Regions from separate parts of the Hafnia alvei genome, predicted to be linked through region 1. Evidence: predicted binding sites of a transcription regulator. Region 1 holds the regulator's gene; each other region holds the start of a gene.
What was found. The regulator CRP, encoded in region 1, controls carbon source genes, mostly activating them, when cyclic AMP is high. The targets are predictions, from matches to a motif close to ATGTGANNNNNNTCACAT.
Positions count from the first base shown of each region.

Region 2: AB3Y96_RS12815 (YjcB family protein) is a predicted target of CRP. The motif match lies at 1,595-1,612, and genes of this name have one in related genera.
Region 3: aaeR (HTH-type transcriptional activator AaeR) is a predicted target of CRP. The motif match lies at 1,390-1,407, and genes of this name have one in related genera.
Region 4: gntK (gluconokinase) is a predicted target of CRP. The motif match lies at 2,102-2,119, and genes of this name have one in related genera.

Region 1 covers NZ_OZ061315.1:4,452,149-4,455,314, reverse strand. The annotation lists gene AB3Y96_RS20770 (YccS/YhfK family putative transporter) at 1-1,457, opposite strand, end outside; gene crp (cAMP-activated global transcriptional regulator CRP) at 1,501-2,133, opposite strand; gene AB3Y96_RS20760 (OsmC family protein) at 2,464-2,871, shown strand; gene AB3Y96_RS20755 (LysR substrate-binding domain-containing protein) at 2,875-3,166, opposite strand, start outside.
Region 2 covers NZ_OZ061315.1:2,670,502-2,673,667, reverse strand. The annotation lists gene proP (glycine betaine/L-proline transporter ProP) at 1-895, shown strand, start outside; gene AB3Y96_RS12820 (hypothetical protein) at 1,091-1,237, shown strand; gene AB3Y96_RS12815 (YjcB family protein) at 1,289-1,567, opposite strand; gene AB3Y96_RS12810 (formate/nitrite transporter family protein) at 1,748-2,647, shown strand; gene AB3Y96_RS12805 (MarC family NAAT transporter) at 2,738-3,166, shown strand, end outside.
Region 3 covers NZ_OZ061315.1:4,292,963-4,296,128, forward strand. The annotation lists gene aaeA (p-hydroxybenzoic acid efflux pump subunit AaeA) at 1-896, opposite strand, end outside; gene aaeX (p-hydroxybenzoic acid efflux pump operon protein AaeX) at 904-1,107, opposite strand; gene aaeR (HTH-type transcriptional activator AaeR) at 1,523-2,443, shown strand; gene tldD (metalloprotease TldD) at 2,971-3,166, opposite strand, start outside.
Region 4 covers NZ_OZ061315.1:2,787,357-2,790,522, forward strand. The annotation lists gene gntU (gluconate transporter) at 86-1,423, opposite strand; gene gntK (gluconokinase) at 1,428-1,964, opposite strand; gene araD (L-ribulose-5-phosphate 4-epimerase) at 2,311-3,006, opposite strand.

The sequences.
Region 1 (3,166 bases):
AGGCGGGGAACCAAGAAATGAATTCCATTAAGCTGTAACAGCTGAAGCGTATATACCGCCGTGATGGTGAAACCGATCACGGCCAGCCCGTAATTTTTCCTGAGAACCAAATAAGCTGCGATGGTTATCACCAGCATGCAGCTTAGCGTGACGTTCAGCGGTAGGTTGAGTTGAAGTAGTCCTGCGGCAACAATTAACCCAACGAAGGTACCCAGCGCACGGTGCTGGATCCTGACTCGCGTCGCGTTATAGCCATTTTGGATCACCAGCATGATCGTCAGTAAAACCCAATAGGGCTTTGGCAGATGGAATAACATGCCGAGGCTACTACCTGCCGCCAGCGTTATGCCTAAACGGGCGGCGTTGCGCAGCGCTACTGATTTTAACGAAAGATAAGCACGCAGCGCAGGCCAGAAAGGAAGCCGCTGCTGGGTGGACATCAGATTGCGTTGATATAATGGGCGTTGGCGTTCTAGCAGGCGAGCCACGCGGCTAAAATGGTAGTAACAGAATTTGCCAACGGGGTTATCTGGATGCTGATTGGCCAGCTTTTCGAGCGCTGATAGTTCAATATCCATCGAGAAGTGCTGAGGATAGCGGTGGTACAGAATATCGTCGGCAACCGTTTTGAGCCGTTCTGTAATGACCTGAGCATTGCGGCGTATTATCGCTTCGGCTTGGCTTTTTTCTACCAGCTTTTGTACTTCATCAGGCTGAGACAGGCTAACGGTGATGTGTTCTTGTAAGTCTAGCGCGACCTGAAAATAGCGCAGCAGGCGTTTGTATTCTGGGTTGTGCACCAATGACAGCATGTGCATTTGTTGATAGATCTGGGTAATGAGATCCATCACTTTTTGCTGGCGTTGCAGCAACGGAGGCAGCGCGGTTTCAGGATCGATATGCTGAGTTAGTAGGCTGTATTTGGCTTCCATGTAGTCGCCAAGCTGGATGTATAGCTGGCTTAGGTTTTCGCGGATCGGTTGCCCTTTCCACAACAGGAACCAAAACCAAGTGAAGGCGCCATACCAAATCGTGCCGACAATATACAGCAGTGGCCCGTGCCAGATAGGCACGCTTCCAGCCATACTCAGGGTAAAAATAGAGGCAACCAGCGCAGCAGGCATGAGCCGCGCGTGAAGTGGGCTAATCTCACCGTTAACGCCCAGTAACAAGGCTAAACCGAGCATGATCAACGGTAGGGGAATTTGCCAGAGTAAGCATTGCTGTAGCAGAAAACTGCTGAAGGCAAATAAGCTGCCGCCAACGACTAATCGTTTGATAAAGCGTTTATGAGGTGTATCGAGCCCAGCGATATTGCAGCAGGCGGGAACTAAAGAGAACATCAGCCCGAGTTGTAGATTACCTATCAACAGGCCGAATAGCACAGGAAGACACAGCACCAGCGTTTGACGCAGTGCGTAGTTGACTTCCGGGTGGTAGATGAACCGCCGCCACATAGCTAAAGAAACCCGTGCAGCAAGGCTACACGGGCATCATTTATCAGCGAGTGCCGTAAACGACGATGGTTTTTCCGTGTGCGGAGATCAGGTTTTGATCTTCCAGCATCTTCAGAATACGACCAACGGTTTCACGGGAACAGCCAACGATCTGGCCGATTTCCTGACGAGTGATCTTGATCTGCATACCATCTGGATGAGTCATGGCATCCGGCTGTTTGGCCAGATTAAGCAGGGTCTGAGCGATACGACCGGTTACGTCCAAGAACGCAAGGTTGCCGACTTTTTCAGAGGTAACCTGTAAACGGCTAGCCATCTGAGCAGACAGGCGCATCAGAATATCTGGATTGACCTGAATGAGCTGGCGGAATTTCTTGTAAGAAATTTCAGCCACTTCACAGGCGGTTTTTGCACGAACCCAGGCGCTACGTTCTTGCCCTTCCTCAAATAAGCCTAGTTCACCAATGAAATCGCCCTGATTCAGATAAGAAAGGATCATTTCTTTGCCTTCTTCATCTTTAATCAATACAGCAACGGAGCCCTTAACGATGTAGTACAGGGTTTCAGCCTTTTCACCTTGGTGGATCAGGGTACTTTTGGACGGATACTTGTGGATATGGCAATGAGACAAGAACCATTCAAGAGTCGGGTCTGTTTGCGGTTTGCCGAGAACCATTCGCTATTATCCTCTGTTGTTATCGCTGCCCTAATATCGGGATACTGATCCTGACAGTGTGCTTATCGTGGCACGGGGCTTTGCTTATTAACTTGTTATAGCACTTCATAATCGAGATATAGAGTAATAGGCTAAGGTAATTATTTCCTATAGTTATTGATCTATACCCGTTTCAATCCATAAAGATCCATTTCGGCATAGTTTGTAGCACAGCTTTGTGCAGGTGTCTTGTGTTGTCTCGCTTCAGCATCAAGAAGTGAGGCCTCGGATTGCCTGTTTTTCATAGAAAGCGTAGTCTGATGCCAAAATTTAACCAAAGGGGTGATAAACATGCAGGCACGAGTGAAATGGGTTGAAGGGATGACTTTTCTGGGTGAATCTGCTTCAGGACACCAGATCCTTATGGATGGAAACGCTGGCGATAAAGCACCAAGCCCAATGGAAATGGTGCTCATGTCTGCGGGCGGATGCAGTGCGATTGACGTGGTGTCTATTTTGCAGAAAGGGCGAATGGACGTGCGCGACTGTGAAGTGAAATTAACCTCTGAGCGCCGCGAAGAAGCTCCTCGTTTGTTTACTCACATTAATCTGCATTTTATCGTCACCGGCAAAGGGCTGACCGATAAAGCCGTTGAACGTGCGGTTGCATTATCTGCTGAAAAGTATTGCTCGGTAGCGCTGATGTTAGGCCAAGCGGTGAATATTACCCACAGCTTTGAGGCTATCGTGGTTGAGTAACGACTACTCCCAAGCATAGTTCTGGCATTCCCAACGCAATAAATCCAAGAATCGCCGTGCTGTTAAGGTTAGCGGCGATTTTCGTGAATAGAACACGCAATACTGAGCGGTGGGTAGATCGTCGATAGGCAATGAACAGAGTGTATTCTCTAGCCCCAGTGGCGCCCGCATCGCCCGAGCCACGATGGTAAGGTATTGTGCCTGTTGTACCATGCTTAATGCGCAAACCACGGAGTCGGTTCGGATCGGTGATTGGCTAAGCTGGAGGTAAAAATTCCCCATCGCTAATTCTAGC
Region 2 (3,166 bases), 1.8 Mb from region 1:
TCCGTTCTTTATTGCGGCTCCGTTGGGCTTAATCGGTCTTTATCTGCGTCATGCGCTGGAAGAGACTCCAGCATTCCAACAGCATGTCGATAAAATGGAAAAAGACGATCGCAACGCGATCCAAAATCCGCCTAAGACTTCATTTAGACAAATCGTTTCCCAGCATTGGAAAAGCTTATTAACGTGCGTAGGTGTGGTAATTTCAACCAACGTAACCTATTACATGCTGCTGACGTATATGCCGAGTTATTTATCACATAACCTGCATTACTCTGAAGACCATGGGGTACTGATCATCATTGCTATCATGATTGGCATGCTGTTTGTGCAGCCAGTGATGGGGTTGATGAGTGACCGTTATGGCCGTAAGCCTTTTATTATTTTCGGCAGCGTTGGTTTACTGTTGCTGGCAATCCCATGCTTCAAGCTGATTAATAGTGATGTCATTGGGTTGATCTTCTTAGGCCTGCTTATCCTTGCCGTATTACTGAATGCCTTCACCGGCGTTATGGCATCGACGCTGCCTGCGATGTTCCCAACCCATATCCGTTACAGTGCTTTGGCGATCTCCTTCAACATCTCGGTTCTGGTGGCTGGTTTAACGCCAACAATTGCCGCGTGGTTAGTTGAGACGACAAACAACCTGTATATGCCAGCGTATTACCTTATGGTTGTTGCATTGATAGGTTTGGCAACGGGGATCTTTATGAAAGAAACCGCAAACAAACCACTGCGTGGTGCAACGCCTGCGGCATCAGACCGCGCTGAAGCCAAAGAGTTGTTACAAGAAACGTATGACAACATTGAGCAGAAGGTCGAAGATATTAACGGGCAGATTGAGGAGTTGGAGCGTCAAAAACAACGCCTTATCGACCAGCATCCCAAGTTGGATTAAAGCATCTGACTGAATCAAGGGCCGCATTGCGGCCCTTTTTTGTTTTATAGCCCTAAGCCTTTACGCTATGTTTTTTGGATATAGTTTTCGGCAAAAGTTTACAATTTAAAAACACAGCTTGAAGCAGAAAGGTATAGGCTTTTTCCTAATAACTGTGAGCGTGTAGGAATAGCGCTCAGTTATCAGAGGAGCCAAATGATGAATGCAAAAAGAGTTAAAATTGCCCAGTCCGTCGCAAAATATGCCGTTGCACGCCATAGTTCAAGTCGCTGGAATACGGCAATGAAAATGCTTAAGGCTTCGCTTTTAGCCGGCGTTAGTGCCTCAGGCAGTGATGCATGATCATAAAAAACCTGCGGTGCCATGCTCTTTTGGGTACTCTCCCAGAGCATGTCACATCATGCTATAGGTAGCGGGTTGACTCATTACATCGACAAAGACGTCTTTTGCAACGGCCCAAAAATGGCTCATGCCGGCCGTGTTAATGGTGGTGCCAGATAACGCCAAAACCAGCCAACATGTGATGGCAAAACCAATGCCGCTGAATGTAAAGGCGACAAAACGATGGCCTTTTTTGCGGAATTTGACATTCAATGAGCTGGCAATAAACATCATAAACGTGCTCATAATTTCCCAGCGGGCGACGATCAGCCCGGTCATAACAGTACCCATGTAACCCAATCCTTACTCAATATTAAAATGTGACGTTGGTCACATTATAAATTCCAGCGAGCGAATGCTCCAGCAGGTTTTTCATCCAAAAGCCTGCATTACTGTTTCCAGAGAAAATCAGAGGTACTGCATCTTCGGATGAGCGTCTACGCTTAATCTAACAATCAGAAGGAGTGCAGAATGAATGATGAGCCAAAACCAGAAGAGATTGTCGATGAGAAACCCTCAGATGATTTAAAGGTCGATAACGAAGAAGAAAAGCAAGGGAAATCGATTAATACCGATGAAGAGCAGCTACCGTCGCGCGCGGCTGCGGTGCACGAAATTATTCGCCAAGAAGGAACGAAGGAGCTGGAGCGTGATATTTGGGCGCTTTTGTGGTCGGCGCTCGCCGCAGGACTTTCGATGGGTGCATCGTTGATGGCGAAGGGGATTTTTCATGTCAAACTGGATGGTGTTCCCGGCGCCTTTTTGTTAGAGAACTTTGGTTATACCTTCGGGTTTATAATCGTCATTATGGCGCGACAACAGTTGTTTACCGAGAATACGCTAACAGCAGTACTTCCCGTTATGACTAAACCCAATAAAACTAATTTTGTTTTGCTGATGCGGCTGTGGGGATTAGTTCTATTCGGCAATTTAATCGGCACAGGCCTTGTCGCGTTTATTTTTTGGTATTTGCCGGTATTTGATGTGGAAACGCGTGAGGCATTTGTAACAATCAGCCAGCAGGTGATGAGTAACTCGCCCACCGAGATGTTTGCTAACGCCGTTATTTCTGGTTGGATTATCGCCTCGATGGTCTGGATGTTTCCATCAGCCGGAGCCGCCAAAATTTGGGTGATTATTATCATGACGTATCTCGTTGCGATAGGTGATTTAACGCATATCGTTGTTGGCTCCGTTGAAGTTCTGTATCTCGTATTTTCAGGTCATCTTAATTGGCAGGCATTTTTATACCCATTTGCTTTACCTACGCTGGCTGGAAATATTATCGGAGGTACCTTCATTTTCGCGTTAATCAGCCATGCGCAGATACGTAATGAGTTGGATAAGTCGAAGAATAAAAATAGGGGCTGATAATCGGTATAGCGGGAGTGGTGTTGATTTCATATACTCGAAATGTTGACTCACCGAGTATCAAAAAACATACCAAGGATAGCATGACTAATGATTGAATTATTTAAAGCAATTGGACTAGGACTGGTGGTTTTGTTGCCGTTGGCAAACCCATTAACAACGGTTGCATTGTTTCTTGGCCTAGCCGGAAATATGAATCGCGAGGAGCGAAATCGCCAGTCGCTGATGGCTTCAGTCTATGTGTTCGCTATCATGATGGTCGCTTTCTACGCGGGCCAATTAGTCATGAACACCTTCGGTATCTCGATCCCAGGGCTACGCATCGCCGGTGGATTAATCGTGGCCTTTATTGGTTTTCGAATGCTATTTCCACAGCAGAAAATGGAAGATCGACCTGAGGTTGAAAGCAAAACCAAAGAGTTGGTCAAGCACCCAACGGCCAATATTGCTTTTGTACCGCTAGCGATGCCAAGCACCGCGGGGCCAGGAACTATCGCGATGATTATTAGCTCGGCGTCC
Region 3 (3,166 bases), 160 kb from region 1:
GGCGATGACGATTTACGCTCAACGTCTTGCTGGTTGCTCACCACCACGGTGGCGGTTGTCCCAGCCGGATAAGGCGTCTCTTGCTCTTTGTTATCAAGCAGGATTTTTACCGGAACGCGCTGTGCCAAACGAACCCATTCAAGGTTAGAGTCAACGGTCGCCAAGCCTTTGCTATCCGCCGTAGAGCTTTTGTTGTTCACCCCTGCGGATACGCTATCTACGGTGCCATACAGAATACGGTTACTGCCCAGCGGCGTAATCTCCACGCGATCGCCGCGCTGGATGCCGTCGAGTTTGGTTTCTTCCATGTAGGCCAGAATGTAGAAGGTGCCTTTTTTCACCAGCGCAACCGCCGTAGCGCCACGGTTAATAAACTCCCCCTGATGCACGTTCAGGTTGGTTACCCAGCCATCGGCCGGAGCACGCACCACGGTACGTTCTAGATCCAGTTTTGCCAGATCGCGCGTCGACTGCGCTTTTGCCAGCTGCTGACGCACCGTTGCCAGTACGTTGCTTGACTGATCAATCTCTTCTTGGGACATCGCCTGAACGCCTAAACGGACACGACGCCCAGCCTCTTTCGCTTTTTCACTGACCAGAGTTTGGTAGTAGCGCACATCGGCCTCAGCCTGATTTAGCGCTTCTTGATAACGCGGCTGATCGATAACAAACAGAATCTGCCCTTTCTTCACCAGTTGGTTATCGCGAATAGGAACGTCCGATAGCAGGCCGCTGACGTCTGGCGCAATGGCAACCACGTCGGCGGTAAATTTGGCATCACGCGTCCAAGGGGATTCGGTATAAAAGGCCCATGCTTTAAACACGGCAATTGCCGCGACTATCACGATGATCACGGTGATAGCGATGCGGGTCATTTTTATCATAATTTGATTCACAGTGACCTCAGACAAATAAGCAGGTAATCAAGTAGAACAAACAGCAGTACAACGCGGTATTAAACAACGCCGGATGCCAAACAAAATCGTAGATCCCCGTCGGCTGTAATACCCGCCGGAACAGTAAAAACAGCAGCAAAGCCACCAGCAGTTCAAAAAACACCGGTGGAAAGGACAGGCCAAAAACGACCATTACCGGTAGCAGCCCCATAATTCTCTCCACTCAAATAATATTTAGCCTAGCTCAACGCGGCGTTCTTCGTTGGCTGCATAGCGCCACGAACGATAACTTTTGCCTTACGCGATCCACTAACCGCCCTCACCCTAAAATGCTGGCTGATGGCGTTTAACTCAGAAGAAGGATGTCTGTCAGAGGATGTGAACTACAGGATCTGATGGCAGAAGGACATTTCGTCGTTTCGATACACAGAGGATTATTTCCGCATCGTCAATGACAATATCTTAGCGCAATAATAATCACCATGTATAGAATATGTGAGCTAAATCACTTTTTATTTAAAATAAACAATCAGTCGTTTTTTTAAGCTATCATCGTTACCTAAAAGGCTGATTGTATGGCGGTTTTTCCCATCTAGCCTCACTTCCCTATTAAGGTAGATTGAACAATGGAACGACTTAAGCGAATGGCCGTATTTGCCAAAGTAGTTGAATGCGGCTCCTTTACCAGCGCAGGACGCCAGCTTGAGATGAGCGTTTCGTCCATAAGCCAAACTATTTCCAAGCTGGAAAATGAGCTGAATATTAAGCTGCTCAACCGCAGTACGCGCAGCATTGGTTTAACCGAGGCGGGGAAAATTTATTATCAGGGCTGTCGGAAAATGCTGCTTGAAGCGCAGGAAGTCCACGAACAGATTTACGCCTTCAACAATACGCCAACGGGCACCTTACGTATCGGTAGTTCATCCACCATGGCACAAAATGTCTTGGCGCCGATGACGGCACGCATGCTGCGCGAGTATCCGGGATTATCGATTGATTTAGTCACCGGCGTTCCTGCGCCAGACCTTATCGCTGACGGACTCGATCTGGTGGTACGGGTGGGTGCATTACAAGACTCCAGCCTTTTTTCTAAGCGCTTAGGTTCCATGCCAATGGTGGTATGCGCGGCGAAAAGCTATCTCCAGCAGCACGGCACACCAGAGAAACCCGCCGATATCACCAGCTTTAGCTGGCTAACCTATAGCGTTCGCCCCGACAGTGAATTTGAGCTGATAGCGCCAGAAGGGCAAACCCTGCGCCTCTCGCCTCAGGGCCGCTTCGTTACCAATGACTCACAAACGCTCATCCGCTGGCTCAGCGAAGGCGTGGGCATTGCCTACGTGCCGCTGATGTGGGTCATCGAAGAGATAAAACGCGGTGAAGTTGAAATTCTCTTCAGCCGTTATCAATCCGATCCAAGACCGGTTTACGCCTTACATACCCAAAAAGATAAGCTTCCGCTCAAAGTGCAGGTTTGTATTAACTACCTCAGTGAATATTTCACTAAGGTTGGGGAGATTTATCAGGATTATCGGCAGGAGGAGTGAGCTAGCTTTTCGTTTGGGGCTCACTATACAAACTCCGTGTAATATTTCGTCCGCCTGTTTAAAAAGCATTTCCATGAAAACTAATTAGAAGGCGTCCGATGAGAGCCCCATTGCGCGGGGCTCTCAACTCGCGCGCTTCTATCCGAGATGCCATTTCCGCTCCGGTTTGGTATCGCCCGTCCTGGGCGCCCCAAACTCCAGCATGACATCCATGTCATGCTGGCTCGTCCAACCAAAACCTAAACAATGAAAAGACAAATACGGACAGCGCTTTTGTTTTATTGAATGGCATGCATTTTAGAGTCACCAGCAGGGATGCTGGTGACGGGTTGAGGGCGCACAGGATGTGCGCTCCGAGACCGGTCGGTCAAATAACTCGGTAAAAAGCGCGAGAGTCGAGAGGTTGCGCGCTAGCAACCTTTCGTCGGACGCCTACGCCAGTAACAGCATAGAAAAACCAGAAACTGACTGGCGGACGAAACCCTTCACCGTTCAAGTATAGAAATACCGAAATGTAAGGCGACAGCTTACGCCGTTCCCCCTACTGTCATTGAATCCAGCTTCAACGTTGGCTGACCAACGCCAACCGGCACGCTTTGCCCTTCTTTGCCGCATACGCCAACGCCTTTATCCAGCGCCAGATCGTTACCAACCATAGAAATTTGCTGCATAGCTTCAATGCCAGAACCAATCAGCGTTGCGCCTTTCACCGGTTTGGTAATT
Region 4 (3,166 bases), 1.7 Mb from region 1:
AATAGATATTGAACACTGTTCGGTTAAATAGAGACAAAAAAAAGCCCACGGGATAACTCCCATGGGCTTTTTCATCGCATGATGCTTAGAACAGCGTGAATGCGATCATTCCGACAACGCCACCCACGGTGCCCAGAATAGTTTCCATCACGGTCCATGTTTTCAACGTTTGCAGTTCGTTAGCGCCGGTAAATTTACCGAACAGCCAGAAGCCCGCATCGTTCACGTGGCTCAGTACAATCGAACCACCTGCAATACAGATAGCCAGCGCCGCCAGTTGACCGCCGTTCAGACCAAGCTGAGTGGTCACTGGTAAAACTAAGCCTACCGTCGTTAAACACGCAACGGTTGCAGAACCTTGGATCACACGCACTGCGGCTGACAATACAAAACACGCCACGGCAATCGGTAAACCGGCACCAATCAAAGCATCACCCAGCGCAGGGCCAACGCCTGAATCGACCAGAATTTGTTTAAACACACCGCCCGCACCGGTCATCAACAGGATAATACCCGCGGGCTGAATCGCCGCAGAGCAAATAGACATGATCTGCTCTTTGCTCATGCCGCGTGGTTTTGCCAAGCCGTAAATAACAACTAGGCAGGCAATCAGGATCGCGGTAAATGGATGACCGATAAACTCTAACCAATCATATAAATTTGTGTTTGGTGTTACGAAGCGGGCACCAATGGTTTTCATCCCCACCAGTACCAACGGACAAAGCACCAACGCCAAGCTCAGGCCAAATGAAGGCATGTTTGATTTATCTAATACCGGTGCGTTTTCTTCTTCTGGCATTGGCCAGCTAACACGTTTGCTGATGAAGTTACCAAACAGAGGGCCCGCCAACAGCATCCCCAGAATCGCAGCCACCAAACCAATCGCAATCATCCAGCCAAAATCTGCATTCATCTGTGCAGCTAACAGCATCGGTACTGGCCCTGGCAGCAAGAATGCCGCCGCGCTCGCAACACCGGCGAACAGCGGGATCGCCATTTTTACCACGTTGCCGTTAGTACGACGCGCTACGGCAAAAACCACACCAATCAACAGCACAATCGCCACGTCAAAGAATAGCGGCAGCGCACACACCAAACCGGCAATACCCAAAGCGTAATGGGCGCGTTTCTCACCAAAGCTTTTCAGCAAATGGGCTGCAATCTGGTCCAATGCCCCTGTCTCATGCAGGATTTTGCCAAACATCGCACCAAGAGCCACAACGATAGTCAGGAAGCCCAGAGTGCCGCCCATACCATCCTGCATGGCCTGAGTAATTTTACTCAGCGGCATGCCAGAAAAAATACCTGCGCCAATCGACACCAGCATCAGCGCGACAAAAGCATGTAAACGCGCTTTCATCACTAAAAAAAGGAGAAGCAGTACAGAGCCGACAGCGGTGCCGACAAGAGTCATGGTATCCACAGAATTATCCCTGATTAGAGCGTTGTTGGATGTGTTTCAACGTGTCAGCAATGACGGCGTCGAGCGGTTGATTAATATCAATGGCACAAACATCCTGTTCGTCTGAATCAGGCACTTCCAGCGCCTCAAATTGGGAAACCAACATCTGAGGTTTAAAGAAATGTCCTTTACGTGCTTTCATACGGGATTCGATAAGGTCAAAATCGCCATCCATATACACAAAAGAGAGATTCCCATTGCCTTCACGCAAGCGGTCGCGATAGCGTTTTTTCAGTGCGGAGCAAACGATAATTGAAACATCGTTGGTGCGCTGCATGGCAAATGCCGCATCGTTTAGCGCACTCAGCCAAGGTGCACGATCTTCGTCGTTCAACGCATGCCCTTCTGACATTTTGTTAATATTGCTGCGCGGGTGCAAAAAATCGCCATCTAAAAAGCCACACGATAATTTTTGGGACACCGCACTTGCGACAGCCGATTTACCGCTGCCAGATACGCCCATAACCACATACACGTAATGGGGCTTTTGTGTGTTTTTCATTGACTGGCTCCAGACATTTAGTGTTTTGTTGACGCTGGCACGTAAACCCACGTCAATGTTACCGGTAATTGTTATCGGTAACATTGTCAGCGCCTTTACATAAACTTGCAATGTGAGCCAGCGCACAAAACCTTCTTGTGTGATCTATATCGCAATTTTAATTAGCGTCAGAACAATCACCATGAGAAGAAATAACAGGAATGCAACAGATGACGGGGTAAAAATAATTTCACTAGTGTGATTATTTAGCCATGAAATCAGTTAATTAACGCGAAGAATCGGAGATCAAAAAAGAGCGCCAAAGCGCTCATTTCGATGAAAGATGAAAGATGAGAGTCAGAGATGTCTACTGGCCGTAATAAGCATTAGCGCCATGCTTACGTAAATAGTGTTTATCCAGCAACGTTTGTTGCATATCCGGTAGCTGAGGGCTTAGCTGCTGCGAGAAAATCCCCATATAGGCGACTTCCTCAAGCACCACGGCGTTATGCACCGCGTCAATGGGATCTTTGCCCCAAGCAAATGGCCCATGCGAATGCACCAAAACCGCAGGCATCTGTTCAGCATCAATATGACGCTCTTGGAACGTCTGAATAATCACCTGACCGGTTTCCCATTCATAGTCATGTTGAATCTCTTCAGGCGTCATCAACCGCGTGCAGGGGATGTTTCCATAGTAATAATCTGCATGGGTTGTGCCCCACGCAGGGATATCTCGTCCCGCCTGAGACCAAATCGTTGCATGACGTGAATGCGTATGCACAATTCCGCCAATATTCTGAAAGGCTAAATATAGACCTCGGTGGGTTTCGGTATCCGAAGATGGCTTCCATTTCCCCTCAACCACTGCGCCTGATGCCACATCGACCACCACCATATCTTCCGCGTTCATTCCTGCATATTCGACACCGGAAGGCTTAATCACCATCAGCCCCGTAGCGCGATCGATGCCGCTGACGTTGCCCCACGTAAACGTCACTAGACCATATTTGGGCAGCGCCAAATTAGCTGCCAGCACCTGCTGTTTCAATTGTTCGAGCATCGCTTATCTCCCGCGTTGATAGCGCTATTGTCTAGAACAAGGATTAGCGTGGGTATGGGAAAACTGGCTACAAAACACTGGGGAATTGGCTAAATGAGAAGAATTGAGAGCATGAGCAACCGCATTGAGAGCACAATTCGTTCATATCAATAATTCAAAA